2 regions of the Flavobacterium sp. 316 genome follow, and region 1 is predicted to be linked to the other one. Evidence: riboswitches for the same ligand, from Rfam matches in the RefSeq annotation. Region 1 holds a riboswitch; the other holds the start of a gene.

The links. A riboswitch is a leader RNA that binds a small molecule or an ion and turns the genes downstream of it on or off. The one in region 1 is predicted to bind thiamine pyrophosphate.
Region 2: linked by a shared signal. The riboswitch ahead of SY27_RS08775 (TonB-dependent receptor) and the one ahead of thiS (sulfur carrier protein ThiS) in region 1 are both predicted to bind thiamine pyrophosphate.

Annotation. Positions count from the first base shown of each region.
Region 1 covers NZ_JYGZ01000004.1:113,297-123,364, forward strand. Annotated here, with positions in the region: gene rpsB (30S ribosomal protein S2) at 1-39, shown strand, start outside; gene tsf (translation elongation factor Ts) at 176-1,000, shown strand; gene SY27_RS09305 (TraB/GumN family protein) at 1,106-4,756, shown strand; gene SY27_RS09310 (DNA-3-methyladenine glycosylase I) at 4,746-5,306, shown strand; gene SY27_RS09315 (VF530 family DNA-binding protein) at 5,336-5,551, shown strand; gene SY27_RS09320 (T9SS type A sorting domain-containing protein) at 5,689-7,689, shown strand; TPP riboswitch at 7,968-8,065, shown strand; gene thiS (sulfur carrier protein ThiS) at 8,137-8,343, shown strand; gene thiC (phosphomethylpyrimidine synthase ThiC) at 8,409-10,068, shown strand, end outside.
Region 2 covers NZ_JYGZ01000003.1:534,073-544,140, reverse strand. Annotated here, with positions in the region: gene ahcY (adenosylhomocysteinase) at 1-70, opposite strand, end outside; gene SY27_RS08800 (4'-phosphopantetheinyl transferase superfamily protein) at 201-830, shown strand; gene SY27_RS08795 (geranylgeranylglyceryl/heptaprenylglyceryl phosphate synthase) at 830-1,543, shown strand; gene pnuC (nicotinamide riboside transporter PnuC) at 1,543-2,157, shown strand; gene SY27_RS08785 (DUF4301 family protein) at 2,127-3,662, shown strand; gene arfB (alternative ribosome rescue aminoacyl-tRNA hydrolase ArfB) at 3,655-4,056, shown strand; TPP riboswitch at 4,096-4,202, shown strand; gene SY27_RS08775 (TonB-dependent receptor) at 4,254-6,392, shown strand; gene SY27_RS08770 (acyl-CoA dehydrogenase) at 6,459-7,598, opposite strand; gene SY27_RS08765 (anhydro-N-acetylmuramic acid kinase) at 7,692-8,759, shown strand; gene SY27_RS08760 (Glu/Leu/Phe/Val dehydrogenase dimerization domain-containing protein) at 8,884-10,068, shown strand, end outside.

The sequences.
Region 1 (10,068 bases):
GTTGAAACTAAAACAGAAGCTACTACTTCTAACGAATAATAATAGAATATTAATTCCAAAAAACAATTACCAAATTCCTATTCTATTAGAAACATAAAGTTGATAATAATTTAAAATAGGAATTTGGTTTTTGGATTTTGGAATTTTTACATTTAAAAAAATAAAAGATAAAGTTATGGCAAATATTACTGCTGCAGACGTAAACAAATTAAGAACAGCTACTGGTGCTGGTATGATGGACTGCAAAAAAGCTTTAGTTGAAGCAGATGGAAATTTTGATTTAGCTATTGAAAACCTTCGTAAAAAAGGACAAAAAGTAGCTGCAAATCGTTCTGATAGAGAATCTACAGAAGGAGCTGCAATTGCTGTAGTAAATGCAGACAAAACAGCTGGTGTAACTATTACATTAAACTGTGAAACTGACTTCGTAGGTAAAAACGAATCTTTCGTGAAATTAGCTACTGACTTAGCAAACCAAGCATTAAACTATGCTACTAAAGAAGAATTATTAGCTTCTGATTTCAATGGAATTTCAGTTTCTGAAAAATTAATTGAGCAAACTGGTGTTATTGGAGAAAAAATCGAAATAGGTTCTTTTGAAAGATTAGAAGGAGCATTTGTTGGTTCTTATATCCACGCTGGAAACAAAATTGCTGTTTTAACTTCATTATCTGCAAACGTAGAAGGAGCTGAAGAAGCTTCTAGAAACGTAGCTATGCAAGCTGCCGCAATGAACCCAATCGCTTTAAATGAAGCTGGTGTTGATTCTGCAATCATTGAAAAAGAAATTGAAATTGCAAAAGAGCAATTACGTGCTGAAGGAAAACCAGAAGCAATGTTAGATAATATCTCTAAAGGAAAAATCCAACGTTTCTATAAAGACAACACTTTAGTAAATCAAGATTATATCAAAGATGGTTCTATGAATGTTGCTGCATACGTAAAATCAGTAGATTCTAATTTAACTGTTACAGGATTCAAAAGAGTATCTTTAGGATAATTTAATTAGTATATACTTATACTTTTTATAAAAACCTTAATTTGAAAATTCAAATTAAGGTTTTTTTGTTTTATATTTGAAATACACTCTTAACACTATTTCCCCTTGAAAAAAATATTTAGTACATTTATTCTTTTAACACTATCAATTGTATCTCTATTCTCTCAACAAAAAAACAATTTACTTTGGGAAATTACAAAAAATGGTTCTGAAAAAAAATCGTATGTATATGGCACAATGCATGTTAATGATAAAATTTCATACCACCTTTCTGATGCCTTTTTTGAAGCCTTATTAAATGTAGATGTAGTTGCAAATGAAAGCAACCCTGAAACTTGGGGAGAATTAACAAACTTAATGTTTTCGAAAGAACTCAACAATGCTTATAAATTATACACCGAATTTTATTTAGACCCTATAACAAAAGATGAAGTTAAAACTTTATTTAACACACACTCGTCTTATTTTAGTAATATTATTTCAGGAAACAACAACTATAATGCAGACTATCAGGAAGATACTGTTTTAGACATGTTTATTTTTCAAACTGGAAAAAAATACAACAAAACAATAATGGGATTAGAAGATGCCAAAACGTCTTTAATTCCTATATACAAATTAACAGAGGAAGAAGCGAAACCAAAAGAAGAAAACAAACCGCTTCTAATGAAGCTTTTAAAAAACAAACCGCTAAATGAATTTCTTAAAGAATCATATCGAGAAAAAAACATTGTAATTCTTGATACATTATATAAATTAATGATATCTCCAAAAGCCCATGATGTATTAATTATAAGTCGTAATAAAGTAATGGTAAATAGCATGATTGAAATTATGCAAGGGAAATCATTATTTGCAGCAATTGGTGCAGCCCATTTGGCAGGAGACGAAGGAGTACTTACTCTTTTAGAGAAAGAAGGATACACTGTTAAACCTGTTAGTACAGAACGCTCAAACATTGGAGACAATCTAAAAAAAACAATAGAAACTAATTTTCCTAAACCAAATTTAAAAACATATACTACTTCTGATAGAATGATTTCTATTCCAATGAACGAATATGTTGTAAATGATAAATACATTATTGGATCTCCCGATTATACAAATGGAGGTGTTATTAAAATTATTCGTAAACCCTTAAATGATTTTTTAAGTAAAAAAGGGAAATACAACCCAAAATCATTAGACAGTTTATTCTTTGAGAATATTCCTGGAACAATATTATCCAAAAACTTCACAGTTGAAAAAAACTATTCGAAATTTGAAATAGACAACGAAACCAAAACAGGAAATAGTCAACATTTTAATTTCTACATCACTCCTTTAGAAATTATTTCAGTATCATTAACTGGCGCAAAAAATTATGCAAAACTATACACAAGCATCTTTTTCGATCCTATAAAATTAAAATCATTTTCAAATAAATGGGAAAATTATTCTCCAAAAAGAGGAGGATTTAGCGTTTTCATTCCCTCTTATTTCAACACCTATGGTGAAGATTCTAGAACTCCTGAAAACATTGAAATTCAAGCTTATAATAATGATACAGAAAGTTATTATTTTGTAACTGAACGTAATTTAAATACTATAAATTTATTAGAAGATAATGAGTTTGAAGAAAAACAGATTCAAGAAGAATTTTACATCCAACATGAAATAAAACCTACATTTACTAAAACCGCAAATAATAAAACTCAAAGTATTTCAGTATTAAACGGCAAAGAAATAGCATTACAATCTTATATTTTTGGAAACAAGTATTATTTATTAGGTGCTGTGAATGCTCCTGAGAAAGACAAAAATGCATTTTTTAATTCATTTCAGAAAAAACCATTCGTTTATAATAATGAAATGGAAGTTTATACTGATACTATCAATAATTTCTCCGTTAAAATTCCAAAAAAAGAAAATGAAAAACTATTTTATGGAATAGGAGAAAATAATATTGAAAACAAAAATATTTTTAACATTAAAAACAAATACATTTCCATTAATGCTGAAAATGGAAATAAAATAACTTTAGAATATTATAAATTTCACAAGTATAATAGTTATCCCAACTTAGATACTATACAAAAAAATTTCAAAGATTATTTTACTTCATTTTATAATCCATCAGATGAAGATTATTATGACGAAGACTATGACTATTCAAGCAGCACTTCCATTTTAAATTATAATATCAATAATAAAAAAGGATTTAAAAAAAGTAATTGGTATGAGGTTTTGTTTAAAAAAGAAGAAAAAGAATATACCATTATAAAAGAAAGTACTACTAGCAACAAAGAACAGAATACAACTTCTATCAATTACTTAATCAGTAAAGAAGGCAGTAATCAAGCTATCAAAACAAATATTTTGTTTAGAAAAGATGCTTATATTGTATTACAAACATTAGTCCCAAAAAAATACAAAAATGATGATCCTTTTATTGAAACTGTTTATTCAAATTTAAATTTCATTAAAAAGCCTAAAGACAATGTTTTTAGAAGCAAAATAGATGACTATATTACAGATGCTTATAGTAAAAAAGACACTGTTCGATATTCTGCTTTAAATTCTACAGATGAACTAAAATTTTCTAAAAATGATATCCCAAAAGTGATTCAATTTTTGAATGATTTTAATTTCAAAGCTACAGAAATCAACGCTCAAAGCGAGCTTTTAGAAAAACTAGGTTCAGTCGATGATGAAAGAGTAATTCCATTCTTAGAAAATTATTACAAAAAAGAAAAAATAGCAGCGGAAACACAAATAAATATTTTAAAGTCTCTTGTTTTCCAAAAATCAAAAAAAGGATATGAAACAATAATGACGCTTTTAGAATATGATTTACCACTTAGTAATAATGAATATGACATTCGTAATTTATTTTATTTATTCCTAAATGATAAAGAAAACAGTAAAGTATTATTCCCAAAAATATTCCAATTTTATAGTATTCCAGAATACAATGATCCTATTATAAACTTCTGTAATGAATTAATCGAATACAAATACGCTTCTGCTTCAAAATTAAAATCTTTTAGAAAAATGATTCTAACAAATGCAAAATTAGAATACAAAAGAGTTTTAAGCTGGAAATTGGAAAACACTGAATATAATGATGAAGAGAATGATGAATATATCTCTGAAGAAAGATATGCACCTGTAGATGTTCTAATTGATTATTTAAACTTACTTGAACATTTTAAAAAAAATAATGAAACAAATGCCTTCATTACAAAGTTGAAAAAGCTAAATATTCTAGCACTTGATATTGAAATAATGAGATTAGCTAGTTTAAACAATACATTAACTGATACTGATAGAAAAGAAATCCTAGCAGATCCGAAAAAAGCTTTCTTATTAATGCAATTGGAGAATAAAACATTCAATCTCTCTCAAGAAGAAATAGCAAACAATGCATTAAATAATTTTTATAGTGTTTCAAAAAACGATAGTATTATATTTTTAGAAAAAAGAATTGTCCAACACAACAATCATAAAATTGCATATTTCTTCTACAAAATAACAGAAAAAGAACCTAAAAATTATGAAGACAAACTATGTTCACTTGCCTTCTTAATAAATGATAATAATGTAGAATTATATACATATCGTTATTTTAATACTTCAAAAATTACAGATGAAGAAAAATTAAATGAAACGCTTGAAATTTTAATCAAAAAAAGCCTAAATGAATCTCATTTAAGAGTTAATTTTGAAAAAAGAAATAAAAAAACAGATGTAAATTACTTATATGATGACTACTAAAATAAGATGTGCTTGGTGCGAAAAAGATGATTTATATAGAGATTATCATGATAACGAATGGGGAAAACCTGTATATGATGACCCTTCGCTATTTGAATTTTTAATCCTTGAAACCTTTCAAGCTGGCTTAAGTTGGTACACTGTTTTAGCTAAACGTGAAAACTTCAGAAAAGCATTTGATAATTTTGATTTGAAAAAAGTTTCAGAGTATAATGAATCTAAAATAGAAGAACTACTTCAAAATGAAGGTATCATTAGAAATAAACTAAAAGTTAGAGCCACTGTTACAAATGCTCAAGCATTTATAAAAATACAAGAAGAATTTGGTAGTTTTTCAAAATACATTTGGAATTTTGTTAATGGAAAACCTATTGACAACAAACCGAAGACCTTAAAAGATGTTCCAGCAACAACTTCTATTTCAGACGCAATAAGTAAAGATTTAAAAAAACGAGGGTTTAAATTTGTTGGATCAACTGTTATGTACGCTCACATGCAAGCTACTGGAATGGTAAATGACCATGTTGAAGATTGTTTTACAAGAGTATAGTTTTGAATTTAAAAATAAAAAAACAAAAAATGAGTAACGATCCATTACACGGTAAAACTTTAAAAGCAATTGTAGAGCAATTAGTCGATTTCTATGGTTTTGATACTTTAGGAGAATTAATCAATATTAAATGTTTTACTGAAAATCCTTCTGTAAAATCAAGCTTAACTTTTCTACGAAAAACGGATTGGGCAAGAAAAAAAGTAGAAGAATTGTATGTGAGAACATTGCCGAAATTTTCATAAAGAAAAAATGCCTTTTATAAAGATGACATAATAGAAAATACTATTTTTTCCAAATCAGGAAATATCATCATTTATAGTGATGTGAACCTTTTATCGATGAATTAAATTTGCTTTTTAATAAAAAACATTAATTTATCATGAAAAGCTTAAAAATCAACCTATTAAAAAAGATACAATATGCTTTTATTGCATTCCTATATTGCATTTACTGTCATAACTATGAAATACTAGCACAAAATCAACTGTATCCAACAACATTTGATCTTAGTACTTTAAACGGTAGTAATGGATTTGAAGTTTCTGGACTCTCAACAAATTTACAATTTGGTGCAGAAAGTCAGTTTATAGGAGACATTAACAACGATGGGCTAGAAGATATTGCATTTGGTTCTGGAACTGCAACAGCAAGTGGCTTACAATATGCAGGTGCAGCGTATATTATTTTTGGATCTAGTGTTCCTTACCCTAGTCCGTTTGACTTATCTACTTTAGACGGATCCAATGGTTTTACTGTAGACGGTATAGCTTATGATGAAAGACGAGGAGCAACAATAACAGGACCTGGCGATATTAATGGAGACGGAATTGATGATTTAATCATCGGATCTAGCAGTACCTCTCCAGATGAAATCGTCATTTATGGGACAACTTCTTTTCCAGCATTAATAACAATCAACGATATCAATGGCACTAATGGCTTTTTAATTGATACACCTGGAAGTAATCAAATAACTGGTTTAGGTGACGTTAACGGTGATGGAATTAACGATTTTATTATTGGCACTCCACATTGGTCAGGACAGGCATGGATTATTTTTGGTCGTTCAAGCAATTTTCCAACATCAATTGATGCCTCTTGGTTAGATGGCACAAAAGGTTTTAAAACCAGTAGTTTTCCTGGCTCAAGACCATCTTACAAAGTTGGAGGAGCAGGCGACATAAATAATGATGGATTCAAAGATATTCTTATTGGAAATTGGGATTCAACTAACCCAGCTATTAGCTATTTACTTTTTGGAAAAGGAACACCATTTTCTCCTTTGGTGGATTTAACAACTTTAGACGGAACTGATGGATTCAGTATTGATAACAATGGAGGAAACTTTTTAACCTTTGTAGGTACTTTAGGTGATATTAACAATGATGGTATTGATGATTTTTTCTCAGAAACAAATGCGATATACGGAAGTACTGATCCTTTTCCTGCCCATTTTCCTTTAAGTAGTTTAAACGGGACAGACGGATTTACACTTCCTGGACAATTAACATCTGCTGGAATAGGAGACATAAATATGGACGGTATTGATGATTTCATTTCAGTATATGGAAGTAGTGGTCGTGCATATATTGTTTTTGGAAGTACTAGCGGTTTTCCAAATCCAATAAACGAGACAACGCTAAATGGAGTAAATGGTTTCATTATAGAAGGTTTAAACCCAACCAATATAGCTCGTCCTGTTAGCGGTAATGGTGATATTAATGGAGATGGAATATCGGATTTTGTTGTAGGTAGTCCATATACACCAACCACACAAATAGGGAAATCTTATGTTATTTTTGGAGGAGACCATTATGCGATGCCTTTAAATATTGAATATCCACAAACGGAAAATGTGACACCTACAGCGCTTACTTTGATTGTTAATGGTCCAGAAACAGGAACAATTCACTATGCTATTTTCCCAGGAAACAACGCAGGAACAGTAACCCACAATGACATCCTTAATGGAACTGGAGCAATTGCAAATGGTAATTTCTTAATGAATGTCCAAAATGGAAATGTCAATAATATTGTTTCTTCTTTACCTACAAATTCATCTTTTGATGTATATTTATTCCTAGAAGATAATGCTGGAAATTGGACGCAGATATACGATTTAAATAATGTTTTAGATAATGAAGATTTTATCCTTTCTGAAACAGATATTTATCCCAATCCAACAACTTCTAGCATTAATGTAAATCTTACTACTTACGCTACTTACGAATTAATAACTATAAACGGACAAGTAATTCAAAAAGGAGAGCTAATAAACGGTAAAAATGTAGTAGATATGTCTAGCCTATCAAAAGGTCTATACTTTTTGTATGTAAAAACAGATGCGGGCACTGCAACTAAAAAAATTATGAAAAAATAAGCTTTATTGGATTCGCTTGACAATTAGAAATAACTACAAGAACATTCCTATGGATAAAACATTTATAATGAGTTACTATAGCATAGTACTATAATACACTTGTAACTAGTATGGGTTACTATAGTAAGGTGCCTTGTTGCACTTTTGATTTAATAAAACCCCTGAAGCATAAATTTATAATCCTTACCCACAAAGTAAAAATCAAAAGTAACCGGATTACAACTTTTGTTATTTTTCTAACTTTAAGATTATTTTTCAATTCATTTCACTACATTTGTTATTCACTTTAGGGGTGTCTGTAATTTTACAGGCTGAGATTTTACCCTCTGAACCTGATTTAGTTCATACTAGCGTAGGGAAAAGTAAGATGACTTCATTGTACACTCATGTACCATTATAGCCATTCCTAAAGTATAACTATATAATATACTAAATTCAGTAAAAGGAATGGAATTAAAAATCAACAACCAACACAAAACTTTCGATTGTAACACTCTTACAATTCAAGAACTTATCGATTTCGAACTTCCCACAAAACAAAATGGGATTGCTGTTGCTGTAAATCAAACTGTGGTTTCCAAAAACCAATGGAACACTTTTTCTCTTTCTCCTTCCGATGACATTTTAATTATTACCGCTACACAAGGCGGATAATTTTCTATAGTTAATATTTAATAGTACCTCATTTACCTAAAAAACATTACCAAATCCATAACAAGATGACTAACGAAGAACAAATTTCCAGACAACCATTCCCTAATTCAAAAAAAGTATACATAGATGGGGAAATTCATTCAATAAAAGTAGCAATGAGAGAAATCACATTGTCAGATACAAAATTAGCTAAAGGAGGTGTTGAAAAAAACCCACCAGTTACTGTTTATGATACTTCTGGTGCATATACTGATCCAAATATTGAAATTGATGTTCGAAAAGGGCTTCCTCGCCTAAGAGAACAATGGATTTTAGATCGCAATGATGTAGAAGAACTAACTGAAATTTCTTCAAAATATGGAAAAGAACGCTTACACAATCCTGATTTAGACCATCTACGTTTTGAATACTTACATAAACCAATGCGTGCTAAAAAAGGAGCTAATGTTACACAACTTTACTATGCGAAACAAGGCATTATTACACCAGAAATGGAATATATTGCTATTCGTGAAAACCAACGTATTGAACAACTAGAGAATCAAACCAAGGCCATGCAATGCCAACATACAGGAGAAAGTTTTGGAGCCAATACACCAAAAACCAAAATTACACCTGAATTTGTTCGTAGCGAAGTAGCAGCAGGTCGTGCTATTATTCCAAACAACATCAACCATCCTGAAAGCGAACCCATGATTGTTGGTAGAAACTTCTTGGTAAAAATTAATGCAAATATTGGAAACAGTGCGGTAACTTCTAGTATTGAAGAAGAAGTTGAAAAAGCCGTTTGGGCTTGTCGTTGGGGAGCAGATACTATTATGGATTTATCAACAGGAAAAAACATTCACGAAACTAGAGAATGGATTATTCGTAATTCTCCTGTTCCTATTGGAACTGTTCCTATTTACCAAGCTTTAGAAAAGGTAAAAGGAGTTGCAGAAGATTTAACTTGGGAAATTTTCAGAGATACTTTAATTGAACAATCAGAACAAGGAGTTTCATACTTCACTATTCATGCCGGTGTCCTTTTGAGATATATACATTTAACCGCTAATCGTGTAACAGGAATTGTATCTCGTGGCGGTTCAATTATGGCAAAATGGTGCTTATTTCATCATAAAGAAAACTTCTTATACACTCATTTCGAAGAAATTTGCGAAATCATGAAGCAATATGATGTGGCTTTTTCTCTTGGAGATGGTTTGCGTCCGGGTTCTATTGCCGATGCTAACGATGCTGCACAATTTGCTGAATTAGAAACTTTAGGAGAATTGACAAAAATTGCTTGGAAACACGATGTACAAGTCTTTATTGAAGGTCCTGGTCACGTACCTATGCACATGATTAAAGAAAACATGGACAAACAATTAGAACATTGTTCAGAAGCTCCATTTTATACTTTAGGGCCTTTGACAACAGATATTGCTCCAGGTTACGACCACATTACTTCTGCGATTGGAGCAGCCATGATTGGTTGGTATGGCTGTGCGATGCTTTGTTATGTAACACCAAAAGAACATTTAGGCTTACCTAATAAAAAAGATGTTAAAGATGGAGTTATAACCTATAAAATTTCAGCTCATGCTGCTGATTTAGCCAAAGGTCATCCAGGAGCACAATATCGTGATAACGCTTTAAGTAAAGCCCGTTTTGAGTTTCGATGGGAAGACCAATTCAACTTGGCTCTTGATCCAGATACTGCAAGAGAGTTTCATGATGAAACAC
Region 2 (10,068 bases), on a different contig from region 1:
TTCTTCCCCAATCTGCTAAAGTAATATCTTTTACTTTGTAAGGTACATAAGTTGTCGTATTTGAACTCATCTATTGTATATTTGTATTATTAATTTTGAATGGCAAAGGTACAAAATCCATTTTTAATTATTAAATTTTATCACTTATTTTGTGAAATGTTTAATAGCATAAAGCTTTGAATTTCAATTGAATATTTTAGATGCCACTATATAAAAAAATAAATAGAGATAAAAACACAATTCTTTTCGTGTGGAAAATTGAAGAAGAGTTTGATGATTTATTTAAAATTATTTCCTTAAAAGAAACTTCATTGATCCGATTGTTAAATATGAAATCGGAAAGTCACCAAAGAGGGTTTTTAGCTGTAAGAATGTTACTCTTAGAAGCAGGTTATACTGATTTTGATTTATACTATGATGAGTTTGGTAAACCACATTTAGTTGATGGTAAACAAATCTCAATTAGTCATTCGCATGATTTCTCAGTAATACAGGTTGGTGATTGTAAGATGGGAATTGATTTAGAAATCTTAAAGAATAAAATTGTAACAATTGCACCGAGGTTTATGGATGTTATGCATTTGAAAAATTTAAATAAAGAAGAGAAAATAAAAAAAGCAACCGTTGTTTGGGGTGTAAAGGAATCGATATTCAAAATTAAAAATGAAAAAGGGATTAGTTTTCCAAATCATATTTTTGAAAATCAATTTAGTTTGAATGATTTTGGAGGAATTGCTCAATTAAAATTTAATAATACTATTGAAGAATATTGTTTTACATTTGAATTTATAGAGAATTATGCTTTAGTTTGCGCATTCGAAAAAAAGTAATGACGTCAATATATCAAGAAATAGTATTTGCTAAAAAAAGCAAAAGGAAACTTCTAGTAATTCTTTTGGATCCTGAAAAAATTTTAGTATCTGATGTTGCTTTACTATGTTCAAAAATTAAAAATGCTCCAGTGACTCATATATTTTTGGGAGGAAGTACTTTTAATGGAAATTATTTAGATGAATTAATTGTTGAAATAAAAAAGTATTGCACTCTTCCTATTCTGCTTTTTCCAGGAGATCACAAACAAATATCAAATGAAGCAGATGGAATTTTATTTTTGAGTTTATTGTCGGGGAGGAATCCAGATTACCTGATTGAGCATCAAATAAATGCAGTTCCTCTTTTAAAGAAAACAGATTTAGAAATTATTCCAACAGCTTATCTGTTAATTGAGAGCGGAACTATCACTGCTGTTGAAAGGGTTAGTCTAACAAAGCCACTAGATAGAAATAATATAGATTATGTTTGTCAAACAGCAAAAGCAGGAGAGTTTATGGGAAATAAACTGGTTTATTTAGAAGCAGGAAGTGGGGCAAAAAATGCGATTCCTTTAGAAATGATTAAGAAAGTGGTTGATGAAATTCAGATTCCATTAATCGTTGGAGGAGGTATTAGTACTCAGGAAGCTATAGAGAAAGTATTTGAAGCAGGTGCCGATATGGTTGTTATTGGAACTGCATTTGAAAATGATAACACCTTTTTTAATTAATGATTGATTTTTTATTTTCACAATATAAAGGCTATCCGACACATCAAATTGTTTTAGAAATTATTGCTATTCTTTTTGGATTGGCAAGTGTTTTGTTTGCTAAAAAGAATAATATTTTAGTTTATCCAACGGGAATTGTTAGTACCATTATTTTTGTATATTTATTGTATAAATGGAGTTTAATTGGAGATATGTTAATTAATGGATATTATGCTATTATGAGTATTTATGGTTGGGTGCTTTGGTCACAAAAAAAAGATGATATAATAGAGTATCCTATATCTATTATGGATAAAAGAGATATTATTAAAGCTGTGGTTATATTTTTTATTACAGTTCTATTTGTTGTTTTTATATACAAATTTTTCAATAAATTTACAGACTGGACAGCTTATGTAGATACATTTACAACAGGGATATTTTTTGTAGGAATGTGGCTTATGGCTAAAAGAAAAATTGAAAATTGGATACTTTGGATTATTGGAGATATTATTTCTATTCCATTGTATTTTTATAAAGGTTATACTTTTACAAGCCTTCAATATTTTATTTTTACAATTATTGCAATTTACGCCTTTAAAGAATGGAAAAAAAGTTTAGCGAAAACGATTTAAAACAAATAAAACTCAAAGAAATAGCAGTAGAAAGCATAGAGCAACAGCTACGTTTTTTTAGAACTGGAATTCCTAAAATTAAATTACTAAAGTCAGCAACAAAAGATGATGGTATTTGGGTTTTAGATAAAGAAGAAAAAGCTTTTTATGTAGCGGTATTTGATAAGAAAAAGCAGTATTTTAATATTGAAAAGTTTATTCCTGCTTCTGGTGCGGCTACAAGGATGTTTAAGTTTTTAGCTGAATTTTTGTTCGAATTTGACATTGAAAATGAAACGATTAATGCTTATATTAATAGAAAGAAAAGCAATGACCTACCTATTTTTTTAATTGGAATAAAAAATTTCCCTTTTTATCTAGAATTAAAAAAGCATACGCTTTCTCTTTATCCAGAATATGAAAGTTATAATAGTGATAAAAAAAGTTATTGTTTAATTAAAACACTACTTTCGAAAGACTGTTTCAATTATGGAAATAAACCTAAAGGAGTTTTACCTTTTCACGAGAAAGAAGGAGAAAAAGTAACGCCAATAGAAGAACATTTAAAGGAAACTGTTTTTTATAAAAGAGGAGATAGAAAGTCTAAAGTACATTTTACAATCTCAGAAGAACATTTAGCGGATTTTGAAAAAATAACGTCAAAGTATGATGATTTTGATATTTCATTTTCATATCAACAACCTTATACTGATACACTAGCTGTAAACTTAGATAATTCTCCTTATAGAGATGAACAAGGTAATTTGTTTTTTAGACCAGGAGGACATGGGGCTTTAATTGAAAATCTTAATGCTCTGAATTCGGATATTATCTTTATAAAAAATATTGACAATGTTTCCTATAATCACATTGATGATGTTTTAGAGAATAAAAAAATACTAGGAGGAGTCTTAATTACTATTCAAAATCAAGTATTTGATTATCTTAAAGAAATTGAAAAAGAAACAATAACTATTGAAAGAATTAAAGAGATTTCAGATTTTATCACTCAAAAATTAAATTGGAATCTACCAAAAGAGTTTTTTAATTTTACTCCAAAAGAGCAATTAGAAAAACTTTTTGAGATATTGAATAGACCTATTCGTGTATGTGGAATGGTCAAAAATGAAGGAGAACCAGGAGGTGGTCCTTTTTGGATTAATCATGAAGATGGAAGAGTTTCGCTTCAAATTGTAGAAAGCTCGCAAATAGACTTAAATGACACAAATCAAATGAATATTTTTAGAAATTCAACACATTTTAATCCTGTAGATTTAGTTTGTGGAATTAAAAAATATAATGGAGAAAAATTTGATTTAAACGAGTATGTAGATAAAAATACAGGTTTTATTGTTGAAAAAAATAAAAATGGTAATCCGATAAAAGGATTTGAGTTACCAGGTTTGTGGAATGGAGCAATGGCATTTTGGATTACTATTTTCGTTGAAGTTCCGTTAACTACATTTAATCCAGTAAAAACAGTGAATGATTTATTAAAGTCAGCACATCAATCAAAAAATGAATAAAGAAATTGTTATATCTGAGTTAAAATTAAAAGCAGTAAGAAGTAGTGGTGCTGGTGGTCAAAATGTAAATAAAGTTTCTTCTAAAGTAGTGCTTACTTTCGATTTAAATAGTTCATTGGGTTTAACTGAAGAGGAAAAAGAGTATTTAAAAGAAAGAATAGCAACTAGATTAACACAAGATTTTATTTTGATGTTAAATTGTGATGAAGATAGAAGTCAATTAAAAAACAAAGAAATTGTAATTAAACGATTTCTAACGATATTAACTAACGGATTAAAGAAACCTAAAATTAGAAAAGAAACTAGAATTCCAAAATCAGTAAAAGAAAAAAGAATTAAAGAAAAGAAAAATATAGGTTTAATAAAGCAGTCTAGAAGAAAGCCAGAAATTTAACTTTTTACAGATATAATCTGATTACTTTACTATCTTTGCACCGTCTCAAAGGGGTGCTTTAAATATTTTAAAATTTTAAGGCTGAGATTATACCCGTGGAACCTAGAACAGATAATGCTGTTTAGGGAATTAAAAAACTAAATACTATTAAATTTAACAAAGAATAATTACCCCTTTTATTCGTATATAATTTGCGAATGAAAACTTTATTCAAAATTAAAAAATCAAAAAAGACATTGAGCTTTTTGATTACTTTTTCTTCACTATGTATCTTTTCACAGGAAAAACAACTTGACAGTATTAAAGTAACACAACTAGACGAGGTTTTAGTGTCTGCCGTAAGAGCAAATTCAAAGCAACCTGTAAGTTTTACTAATATGTCAAAAACTGAAATTGCAAAACGCAATTTAGGTCAAGACATTCCTATGTTATTAAACTATTTGCCTTCTGTTGTTACTACAACTGATGCTGGAAATGGTGTTGGCTATACAGGAATTAGAGTAAGAGGGAGTGATGCGACAAGAGTAAATATTACAATTAATGGAATTCCATATAATGATTCAGAATCTCATGGAACATATTGGGTAAACATGCCTGATTTCGCTTCTTCTTTACAAAGTATTCAATTACAAAGAGGAGTTGGAACATCTACAAATGGTTCTGGAGCGTTTGGAGCAAGTTTAAATATGCTTACAGATTTAGCTGCGGAAGAATCAAATGGTGAAATTTCAAATTCATTTGGAAGTTTTAATACAAGAAAACATACGGTAAAATTTAGTACTGGAAAAATGAAAAATGGTTTTGAACTTTCTGGAAGATTGTCAAATATTCACTCAGATGGTTATGTTGATAGAGCTACTTCAGATTTGAAATCCTATTTTTTACAAGGTGCTTATTTTGAAGGAACTACTTTGATTAAGGCCTTAGCGTTTGGAGGAACTGAAAGAACGTATCAATCATGGAACGGAGTTGATAGAGAGACTTTTAATGAAAACCCTACATTTAATTCAGCAGGAATGTATACTGATGAGTTTGGGAATACTCGTTATTATGATAATGAAACAGATAATTATCAGCAAGATCATTATCAGTTACATTGGAACGAGAAATGGAGTGAGAATTGGAATACAAACTTAGCTTTTCATTATACAAAAGGAAAAGGATATTACGAAAATTATAAAGAAGATGAAGCTTTTTCAGATTATGGGCTTATTCCAACTGCTGGGCAAGTTTCAACAGATTTAATTCGTCAAAAATGGTTAGATAATAATTTCTATGGAACTACATTTTCTGCAAATTATAATAAAGATAATTTTGACTTTATATTAGGAGGAGCTTGGAATAAATATGAAGGCGATCATTTTGGAAAAGTAATTTGGGCAAGATATGCTTCTACAAGTGAACTTGGAGATAGATATTACGATGATTATGGAAATAAAACAGACGGAAATGTTTTTGCAAAAGTGAGTTATGAATTTTCAAACGGATTTGCTGTTTTCGGAGACTTACAGTATAGAACAGTAAACTATGAAGCAAATGGAGTTCAAGCAGATTTGATAAATGATACATTTAATTTTTTCAATCCAAAAGCAGGACTAACATATAAATTATCTAATAATAGTACTTTATTTTTGTCGTATGCAAGAGCAAATAGAGAGCCAAATAGAACAGATTATGAGAATGGAAGTCCTAAGCCAGAACAGTTAGACGATTTTGAATTAGGATGGAAATTCGGATCTTCAAAATCAAGATTAAATGTGAATGCATACTATATGGCATATAAAGATCAATTGGTTTTAACAGGTGAGCTGGATGATGTTGGAGCGCCTATTCGTAGTAATAGTGGTGATAGTTATCGTTTAGGTGTTGAAGTAGAAGCTACAATATTATTGTCTAAAAAATGGACAATAGCGCCTAATTTTACATTGAGTAAGAATAAAAATATTGATTTTTATTCAGATGCTTCTGGAGATTTGGAGAATATTGGGAATACAAATATTGCATATTCGCCAGAAATTATAATTGGAAATCAAATAATATTCAGTGGGTTTAAAAATTTTGAAATAGGTTTGCTGTCAAAATTTGTAGGAGAACAATATTTAAATAATACAGATGATAAATCAGGGATATTAGCAGATTATTTTGTTAATGATTTAAATTTAATATATTCTTTACCAATACATAAAATTGCTGAAGAAATTATTTTTACACTTAATTCGAATAATATTTTTAATAAAAAATATGCTTCTAATGCTGTTGATTATGGAGGTGGTTATGTTTATTATTATCCACAAGCAGGTGCAAATATAATGTTTGGAATGACTTTGAAGTTTTAAAAAAAACAAATAGACATAAAAAAACCGACTTTTAAAGTCGGTTTTTTAGTTTATATAAGAATATAGTTATTGAACTAATCCTCTTGAAATTACAATACGTTGAATTTCTGATGTTCCTTCATAAATCTGTGTAATTTTCGCATCACGCATCATACGTTCTACATGGTATTCACGTACATAACCATTTCCTCCATGAATTTGTACAGCTTCAATGGTTACGTTCATAGCTGTTTCAGAAGCAAAAAGTTTTGCCATTGCACCTGAATGCGATATGTCTTGACCAGCGTCTTTTTCAAAAGCAGCTTTAAAGCATAACATTCTTGCAGCTGTAATTTGAGTTGCCATATCTGCTAATTTAAAAGCAATAGCTTGATGCTTGAAAATTTCTTTTCCAAAAGCTTTACGTTCTTGTGCATACTTTAAAGCTAATTCATAAGCTCCAGAAGCAATACCTAATGCTTGAGAAGCAATACCGATTCTTCCTCCATTTAAAACGCCCATTGCGAAATTAAAACCAAAACCATCTGCTCCAATTCTATTTTCTTTAGGTACTTTAACGTCTGTAAATAATAAAGAATGAGTATCAGACCCTCTAATTCCCATTTTATTCTCTTTTGGTCCTATATCAAAACCTTCCCATCCTTTTTCTACAATAAAAGCATTAATACCTTTATGTCCTTTTTCAATATCTGTTTGTGCAATTACAATGTAAGTAGAAGCTGTTCCACCATTAGTTATCCAGTTTTTTGTTCCGTTTAACAAATAGTAGTCTCCTTTGTCAATTGCAGTTGTTTTTTGTGAAGTAGCATCAGAGCCTGCTTCTGGCTCAGATAAACAAAAAGCACCTATAACCTCTCCTTTTGCTAAAGGAGCTAAATATTTTTGTTTTTGCTCTTCATTGCAGTATTTTTCTAATCCAGCACAAACTAAAGAGTTGTTAACCGACATAATTACGGCAGCAGAAGCATCAATTTTAGCAATTTCTTCCATAGCTAATACATAAGACACACTGTCTAATCCTGAACCACCATATTTCGGATCAACCATCATTCCTAAAAATCCAAGTTCAGCCATTTTTTTAACTTGTTCCGTAGGAAAAATTGAATGTTCATCTCTTTCAATAACTCCAGGATGTAATTCTGTTAAAGCAAAATCTCTAGCTGCTTGTTGAATCATTAATTGCTCTTCAGTTAATTTAAAATCCATATCGTGTAAATAAAGTTTTAAGTAATTTATTAAAAGTTCCCAAATGTAATTATTTATTAGCAATTTTTCAATAACAATTTGTAATTTTAGCCCATGCAAAAGGATTCCTATAGTGTTATTGGGGTTATGTCAGGCACATCTCTTGACGGGGTTGATTTGGTTTACGTTACATTGTCTTTTTCAAGTAAGTGGAACTTTAAGATTCATATATTTGAAACAGTTCCTTATACTGAATATTGGATTAGTATGTTGTCAAATTCAATTCATTTATCAAACAATGAACTTTTAGATTTAAATCAAAAATACACAGAAGAATTAGCTAAGATAATTTCTGAATTTATTACAAAAAATGAAATTCAGAATATTGATATAGTATGCTCTCATGGGCATACCGTTTTGCATCAACCAGAAAATGGTTTTACACTTCAAATAGGGAATCTAAGTAAAATAGCTGAATTAATAAAACAAAATGTAGTCTGCGATTTTCGAGTTCAAGATGTTCAATTGGGAGGACAAGGTGCTCCACTAGTACCTATTGGAGATCGATTGTTGTTTTCTGAATATGATTATTGTTTAAATTTAGGTGGCTTTTCAAATATTTCTTTTGAAGAAGATGGAGAAAGGATTGCTTTTGATATTTCTCCTGTTAATACAGTTTTGAATTTTTATGCAAATCAACTTGGATTAAATTATGATGATAAGGGGAATTTAGCCCAAAAAGGACTTTTAAATAATGAATTGTTAATAGAGTTAAATTCCTTAATTTTTTATGAGCAATCTTATCCTAAGTCTTTAGGGATGGAGTTTGTTAATTCAAAAATATTTCCAGTTTTAAATAAATATTCGATTCCTGTAAATGATATATTGCGAACATTTGTAGAGCATACCGCTTTCCAAATAAGTAAAGTAATCGTTAAGAAGAATACTTCTGTTTTAATTACAGGAGGAGGTGTTTATAACGATTTTTTAATTGAACGAATTAAATCTTATTTGCCGAATATTAATTTGGTAATTCCGAATAATATTATAGTTGAATCTAAAGAAGCATTGGTTTTTGCTTTATTAGGTGTGCTAAAATTACGCAATGAAAATAATACATTAGCATCAGTAACAGGTGCAAGGCAAAATCATAGCGCTGGAAATGTTTTTACATGGAAATAGTATTTATTTAAGAATCAATTAATTATGTGATTTAACAATTTGTTAAGCCTTAATTTAAAACTTTGAAATACACTTAATTCAGAAGATTATGTATATTTGTGGAATTGAAAAATAACCAACAAGAATGAAAGATTTATTAAAGAAATTTGAAAATAAAGAACCTGAAATAGTATTTAATTGGAAAGATCCTGAAACAGAAGCAGAAGGATGGACAGTTATTAATTCCTTAAGAGGTGGTGCTGCTGGTGGTGGTACTAGAATGCGTAAGGGATTAGATATGAATGAAGTGCTTTCTTTAGCAAAAACTATGGAAGTTAAATTTTCAGTTTCTGGACCAGCAATTGGAGGTGCAAAATCAGGAATAAATTTTGACCCAAATGATCCACGTAAAAAAGGAGTACTAGAAAGATGGTACAAAGCTGTTTCTCCATTATTAAAAAACTACTATGGAACAGGAGGAGACTTGAATGTAGATGAGATTCATGAAGTTATTCCTATGACTGAGGACTGTGGTGTATGGCATCCTCAAGAAGGTGTTTTTAATGGTCACTTTAAACCAACAGAAGCAGATAAAATAAATAGAATAGGACAATTACGACAAGGAGTAATTAAAGTAATTGAAAATCCTAACTTCTCACCAGATGTAAATAGAAAATATACAGTAGCAGATATGATCACTGGTTATGGTGTTGCTGAAGCAGTTCGTCATTTTTATGCAATTTATGGAGGTGATGTGAAAGGAAAGAAAGCTATTGTTCAAGGATTCGGAAATGTAGGTTCGGCTGCGGCTTTTTATTTAGCAGAAATGGGAGCTAAAATTGTCGGAATAATTGATAGAGATGGAGGCTTAATTAATGAGAATGGGTTTTCATTTGAAGAAATTACAAATTTATTCTTAAATAAAGATGGGAACAAGTTGGTTTCAGAGAATATGATTCCATTTGATGAAATTAACGAAAAAATATGGTCAATCGATGCTCAAATATTTGCACCATGTGCTGCATCAAGACTAGTGCAAAAAAGTCAAATTGACCAGATGATTGCCTCTGGATTAGAAGTGATTTCTTGTGGAGCAAATGTTCCTTTTGCAGATAAAGAAATTTTCTTTGGGTCAATAATGGAAGAAACAGATACTAAAGTTAGTTTAATACCAGATTTTATTTCAAATTGTGGAATGGCTAGAGTATTTGCATATTTCATGGAGAAAAAAGTTCAAATGACAGATGAGTCTATTTTTTCTGACACTTCAAATATTATTAAAGCAGCTATTCAGAAAACATACGATTTAAGTTCAGAAAAATACAATATA